Regions from separate parts of the Paenarthrobacter sp. E2MeOHC11 genome, predicted to be linked through region 2. Evidence: riboswitches for the same ligand, from Rfam matches in the RefSeq annotation. Region 2 holds a riboswitch; the other holds the start of a gene.

Region 1 (3,403 bases), 1.3 Mb from region 2:
CGCGCCGCCACAGCAGAGAACCGGAGCGTAAGAGATGGCAATCACCGTCGCCGAACTCGTCGCCGAACCGCAGTTGGGACTCACGCTCCTGGCCGGATCGGCCGGCGCGGACAACCGCATCACCTGGGCCCACACCTCGGACCTGCCCAGGCTGTGGGAGTGGGTCACGGGCGGCGAACTCATGATGACCAACGGCCTGTCCATTCCTGCCGATGCGGACGGGCAGGTGGCGCTCGCCGAGGCCCTCATGGACAGCGGCGCCAGTGCATTGGCGATCGGCGAGAAGATGCACGCGCCACCGCTGACCGCCGAATTCCTGGCCGCTTGCGACCGGCTGCCTTTGCCCCTGCTCAACATTCCGTACCCGCTGCCGTTCATAGCCATCGCCCGGTCGGTTGCCGAGTCCTCCCTGCTCGAAGAATCCCGCCGGCTCCGGCAGACGGCGCGCGTCTACGATCTGCTGCGCACCGTGGGTGCCTCGGAAGACCACTGGCAGAGCCTGGTCCAGCGGCTGGCGACCGAGCTCGACGCAGAGCTGTTCGTGGTGGACCGCCGCTGCCTCCATCCTTGGCACCCGGAGGGGAAGGCGCTTCCGGAGTTCCTCGCCGATGCCTGGGCTCCGTCGTCCGGGCACGTGTCGCCGGCAGGGAAGAACTTCCAGTGGCACCGCATCCGGGGCAGGCATGTGCTGACCATGGACATCCCCACCCACGCCAACGCGCTCCTGGTGGTGCTGCCCAACAGTGAACCGCACCCGGACGCCGTCGTACTTCTCCACGCCGCAACCGTGCTGGGACTGCAACTTTCGCGCATCGTGCTGTCGCTGGAGGGCCGCCACCGGCTGGCCGGCGAGTTCCTGCTGCAGGCCATGGATGGACGCCTGGGAGTGGCCGAAATGGAGAGTCGGCTCGCCGCATTTGAGGTTCCGCCGCAAGGATTCCTGCTCGCCTCGATGGCGGCGGACGCCGCGGATCGAGCAGCGGACGACGGCGACAGGCTGGCCAACGTGCACATCGAACTGTGGCGGCATGGGGTTGCGTCTGCGTCCTTGAAGCGGAACAACAGGCTCCACGTGGTGGTCCCGGCAGACGTGCCTGACGACATCCTGGTGCACTGCGCCGGCTTGGAAACGCTGATCGGAATCAGCGCGCCTGCAGCCGTTGCGAACATCCAGCGCGCGTTGCAGGAGTCCCTCTGGGCGCTGGGTTCAGCCCGGGCCAACAGGCTCAGGCTGTCCCGCTATGCGGAGGGGCCATCGTGGCTGGGACTCACCGGTTTTGAGGAAGGAACGGCGCTGGTCCGGCGTCTTCTCGGCCCGATTTTTGACTACGAGCAGAGCCAGGAAGGCGATCTCCTTGTCACTCTGAGGACGTATTTGGACTCGCAGCGTTCGTGGCAGAAAACCGCGACAGCCCTGTTCGCGCACCGGCAAACCATCATCTACCGGATACGGAAAATCGGTGAATTGACGGGGCTGGACATGGGTGAAACGTCCACTGTTGCCCAGCTCTGGTTTGCGCTGCAGATCCACGAGGCGATGCACCAGTAGCGTCACCTTGCTTGCGCTTTTTCGAAATGACCCGCTATGGTGTGAAGCGTGTCACTTATGGTGACGCAACGCTTTTGATCTGCGGCGGGAGAGTCCTGCCGGTACATCCAGTCAGGCGCCGTAGGAGCAAATCCTCCCCAGGAATCTCTCAGGCCCATGTACCGCCGCGGTTAGGCAACTCTGGAAAGCAGTCCGGGTAACCGGGCTCACCGACGGTGCAAGCAGGCAACCATCCCTGCGGAATCTCTCAGGTCCAATACAGAGCGGGGAGGAACCCCACATCATCGTGGCGCTCACTGGGCGCCTGACTCATGGAGTTCCTCTTGACTGTTCAATCAACCCCCACCGCCTTCGCGGACCGGCATATCGGCGCCCGCCGCCAAGCCGACGTTGACACCATGCTCAAGGCCATCGGCTACGACTCTGTCGACGGGCTGGTGGACGTCGCCGTCCCCGATTCCATCCGGCAGGAAACTGCACTGAGGCTTTCGAGCGGAAACGACGCCCTCACCGAGGTGCAGGTCCTCGCCCAGCTCCGCAAGCTCGCGTCCAAGAACAAGACCGCAGTACAGATGATCGGCCAGGGCTACTACGACACCGTCACGCCGCCGGTCATCCGCCGCAACATCCTGGAAGCTCCTGCCTGGTACACCGCGTACACGCCGTACCAGCCGGAGATTTCCCAGGGCCGCCTCGAAGCGCTGCTCAACTTCCAGACCATGGTGCAGGACCTCACGGGACTTCCCGTAGCCAACGCCTCGCTCCTGGATGAAGCCACCGCCGTGGCCGAGGCCGTGCTGCTGATGCGCCGCGCCAACAAGTCCAAGACGGCCAAGGACGGCAAGACCGTCCTGGACGCAGACCTCCTCCCGCAGACCATCGCCATTGTGAAGGGTCGCGCCGAGGCACTGGGCTTCGAGGTCGAGATTGCCGACCTCTCAGCCGGACTTCCCGACGGCGACATCAACGGCATCGTCCTGCAGCAGCCGGGCGTTTCCGGCCGGGTTTTTGACCACACTTCTGTGATTGCCGAGGCCAAGGAACGCGGTGCCTTGGTTACCGTGGCCGCGGATTTGCTGGCGCTCACCCTCATCACGCCCCCGGGCGAGCAAGGTGCGGACATCGCCGTCGGAACCGCGCAGCGCTTCGGTGTTCCGCTGTTCTTCGGCGGCCCGCACGCCGCGTACATGGCCGTCCGTGAAGGCATGGAACGCACCCTTCCCGGCCGCATCGTGGGCGTCTCCAAGGACAATGCCGGTGTCCCCGCCTACCGTTTGGCACTCCAGACCCGCGAGCAGCACATCCGCCGCGAGAAGGCCACGTCCAACATCTGTACCGCCCAGGCTTTGCTCGCCATTGTGGCTTCGATGTACGCCGTTTATCACGGCCCCGAGGGCCTGAAGTCGATCGCCGAAACCGTCCACGGCCACGCCCGCGTTTTGGCTTCTGCCCTGCAGAAGGCCGGCCGCGAACTCGTCTCCGAGGCCTTCTTCGACACCCTTACCGTCCGCGTTCCCGGCAAGGCTGACAAGGTCATCGCCGCCGCCGAGGCCCGTGGCATCAACCTGCGGCTCATCGATGCGGACACCGTTGGCATCAGCATTGATGAAACCACGACGCCGGAGGTCCTCTCCGCGGTAGCCGTCGCCTTTGGAGCCGGTCCGGTAGGGGACGCTTCCGGGTTCGAACTGCCTTCCGAGGTGGTCCGCAGCAGCGATTTCCTGCAGCACCCGGTGTTCAACACGCACCGTTCCGAGACGCAGCTGTTGCGCTATATCCGCAAGCTGTCCGACCGGGACCTCGCGCTGGACCGCACCATGATCCCTTTGGGTTCGTGCACCATGAAGCTGAACG
Region 2 (3,403 bases):
AGGAGCGCGGGAATCATCGCGATGCCCGCCTCCATGGGGGACTGCCCCTCCACCAACTGCAGGTGCTGGGCGAAGAAGTAGATAAAACCCGTCATGGAGAAGAGGGACAGCACGTTGGCCACGATGGCCGTGCTGAACACCTTGTTCCTGAACAATGCGACATCCAGCATGGGGTTCTCGATCCGCTGCTGGCGGCGAACGAAGAGAATGCCCATCACCACGCCGAAGCCCATGAAGGCTGCCGCGGATGCCCCGAAGCCATGCACTGCGAATTCCTTGATGCCGTAAACAAAAGGAGCCATGGTGACCACAGACAGGACGATGCTGGGCACGTCCACACGTCCCGGATTGGAGTCCTTGGACTCGGGAATCAGGACCCGGCCGAAAGCCAGGAGCGGCAGGAGCAGGAAAGCTGCCACCAGGAAGACGGCACCCCACCAGAAGTGTTCCACCAGCCAGCCGCCAAAGATCGGGCCGAGGGCTGCGCCACCGGAGAAACCGGCAGCCCAGACGGCGATCGCAAGCCGGCGGCGGTTGGGGTCGGTGAAGATGTTCCGGATCAGGGAAAGCGTGGACGGCATCAGCATGGCGCCGAAGACGCCGAGGCCGGCGCGTCCGGCTATGAGCCACTCCGCGGAAGGTGCGAAGGCTGTAGCAGCCGACACCGCAGCGAAGCCTGTGCTGCCGACCAGCAGCAGCCGCCGTCGTCCGATCCTGTCGCCCAGGTTACCCATGGAAACGAGAAGCGCCGCGAGGACCAGCGGGTAGGCGTCAACAATCCATAGGAGTTGAACGCCGCCCACGTCCAGGGAGCGGGCGATCTCGGGCAGGGCAAAGGTGAGCGCGGTGTTGTCGACGGCCACCAGCAGCACCGGGAACATCAGGAGCGCCAGTGCCGTCCAATCGCGCCACGGTGCTGCCTGGCCCATATCGGGACGAGCGGAGCGGGGTGCTTGGGTTGAGGACGGCGAGAACATGTCACTTACTGTACCGTCCAGACGGTACAGTTTCAAATGGAACCCCAACAAGCCTTTAGGGAATGATGTACTCATGCCACGAAAACCAGTTGCCCGGGATGCCGTCCTGGATGCCTACGAAGCCCTCCTCATAGAGGTAGGGGAACGGGCTGCCACGCTCGACGCCGTCGCCAAGCGGGCCGGGGTCTCCAAGGGTGGGTTGCTGTACCACTTCCCCAACAAGGAATCGCTGATCAGTGCCTTGCTGGAACGACTGGACCAACTGGCTGAACAGGACATTGACCGGATGAGGGCCGCGCCGGACGGTGCTGCCGCGTACTTCATCCGGACGTCCCTGTGGGCCGGGACGCCGATGGACCGTGCGTTTGTGGCCGCGACCCGCCTGGCCGAGGTTGCCCATGAAGAAACCCGCCGCAGGTTTGCCGGAATCCAAAAGCAATGGCTCGATGTCCTGGCCAAGGATGTGGGACCCGAGGTCGCCAAGGCCGTCAGTTACATGGGTGACGGGCTGTATTTCAACGCGATGTTCGAAGGCGGCCAGGACAACGGCAACGCAGGCCGGGAGGCCGACGTCGAAATCCTGTTGGGAGTCCTGGACCGGCTGCGGAAGTAGTACGTCTCCCATTTGCGGCGGCGCCCGCCACGTAGGACAATTAACCCTTGTGGCCTGCCCTGACTGAGGTCGCGTACAACTGAACATGCCTCTGATCTGCGGCGGGAGAGTCCTGCAAGCATGTGGTGCAGGCGCCGTAGGAGCAAACCCTCCCCAGGAATCTCTCAGGCCCACGCACCGCCGCGGCAAGGCAACTCTGGAAAGCAGCAGGCGCTCAGCCCACCTTCGGGCCAAAGGGCGCTGTGCTCACCGACGGTGCAAGCGATGGTTGTCCCAACAACCCGCGGAAACTCTCAGGTCCAATACAGAGCGGGGAGGAACCCGAGCCGCTGTGGCGTACCCAAACGCCGCCCAAGTATTGGAGTTCCTTCGTGACGGTTAGTTCTGCCTCCACCACCTTCGTCGATCGGCATATCGGCGCACGCCGCCAGGCCGACATTGAGACCATGCTCAAGTCCGTCGGCTACGACACCGTTGATTCGCTGGTCGACACCGCCGTTCCGAACGACATCCGCCAGGACGTCGCCCTCACACTGCAAAACGCGCTGAGCGAAGTGGAGGTCCTGGCAGAGCTGCGCAAACTTGCGTCCAAGAACAAGACCGCTGTCCAGATGATCGGCCAGGGCTACTACGACACCGTGACGCCGCCGGTGATCCGTCGCAACATCCTTGAATCCCCGGCCTGGTACACCGCCTACACCCCGTACCAGCCGGAAATCTCCCAGGGCCGCCTCGAAGCGCTCCTGAACTTCCAGACCATGGTCCAGGACCTGGTTGGCCTGCCGATCGCCAACGCTTCCCTGCTGGATGAAGCAACGGCTGTGGCCGAAGCCGTCCTGATGATGCGCCGCGCCAACAAGAACAAGGCCGTCCAGGACGGCAAGACCGTTCTTGACGCCGACTGCCTGCCGCAGACCATCGCCATTGTGAAGGGCCGCGCCGAAGCCCTCGGCTTCGACGTTGAGGTCGCCGACCTCTCGCTCGGTCTCCCGGAAGGCGCCATCAACGGCGTCGTCCTGCAGCAGCCCGGCGTTTCGGGCCGCGTGTTCGACCACTCTGCCGTCATTGCTGAAGCCAAGGAACGCGGCGCGCTGGTTACTGTTGCTGCCGACCTCCTGTCCCTGACGCTCATCACCCCTCCGGGTGAGCAGGGCGCCGATATCGCTGTTGGTTCCGCGCAGCGCTTGGGCGTTCCGCTGTTCTTCGGCGGCCCACACGCCGCGTACATGGCCGTCCAGAAGGGCCTGGAGCGTTCCATGCCCGGCCGTCTGGTGGGCGTTTCCAAGGACGACGCCGGTGTCCCCGCCTACCGCTTGGCGCTGCAGACCCGCGAGCAGCACATCCGCCGCGAGAAGGCTACATCCAACATCTGTACCGCCCAGGCACTCCTCGCCATCGTGGCCTCGATGTATGCCGTCTACCACGGCCCGGAAGGCCTGAAGGCGATCGCCGAGACCGCCCACGGTCACGCCCGGACCCTCGCAGCGTCGCTGAAGGCTGCCGGCGTCGAGGTCCTCCACGGTTCCTTCTTCGACACCATCACCGTCCGCCTCCCCGGTAAGGCTGCCGAGATCGTGGCCGCTGCCGAAGCGAAGGGCATCAACCTCCGCGGCGTTGACGCTGACACGGTGGGCATCTCGGTTGATGAGACCACGACGACGGCGGTCGTCGCCGACGTCGCGTCGGTCTTCGGCGCTTCGGTGCTTGAGTCCGCTGATGGCTTTGCGCTTGAGGGCTCTGTTGAGCGCACGAGCGACTTCATGCAGCACCCGGTGTTCAACACCCACCGCTCCGAAACCCAGCTCCTCCGCTA

The links. Region 2 has a riboswitch for glycine ahead of gcvP (aminomethyl-transferring glycine dehydrogenase). Riboswitches for the same ligand answer to the same signal wherever they lie in the genome.
Region 1: another riboswitch for glycine. It lies ahead of gcvP (aminomethyl-transferring glycine dehydrogenase); the one in region 2 lies ahead of gcvP (aminomethyl-transferring glycine dehydrogenase).

What each region holds. Positions count from the first base shown of each region.
Region 1 is NZ_CP196673.1:2,418,505-2,421,907, forward strand. Features, by position in the region: gene ACSSVG_RS11305 (PucR family transcriptional regulator) at 35-1,549, shown strand; glycine riboswitch at 1,625-1,723, shown strand; gene gcvP (aminomethyl-transferring glycine dehydrogenase) at 1,873-3,403, shown strand, end outside.
Region 2 is NZ_CP196673.1:1,135,191-1,138,593, reverse strand. Features, by position in the region: gene ACSSVG_RS05210 (MFS transporter) at 1-977, opposite strand, end outside; gene ACSSVG_RS05205 (TetR/AcrR family transcriptional regulator) at 1,051-1,590, shown strand; glycine riboswitch at 1,683-1,780, shown strand; glycine riboswitch at 1,782-1,908, shown strand; gene gcvP (aminomethyl-transferring glycine dehydrogenase) at 1,962-3,403, shown strand, end outside.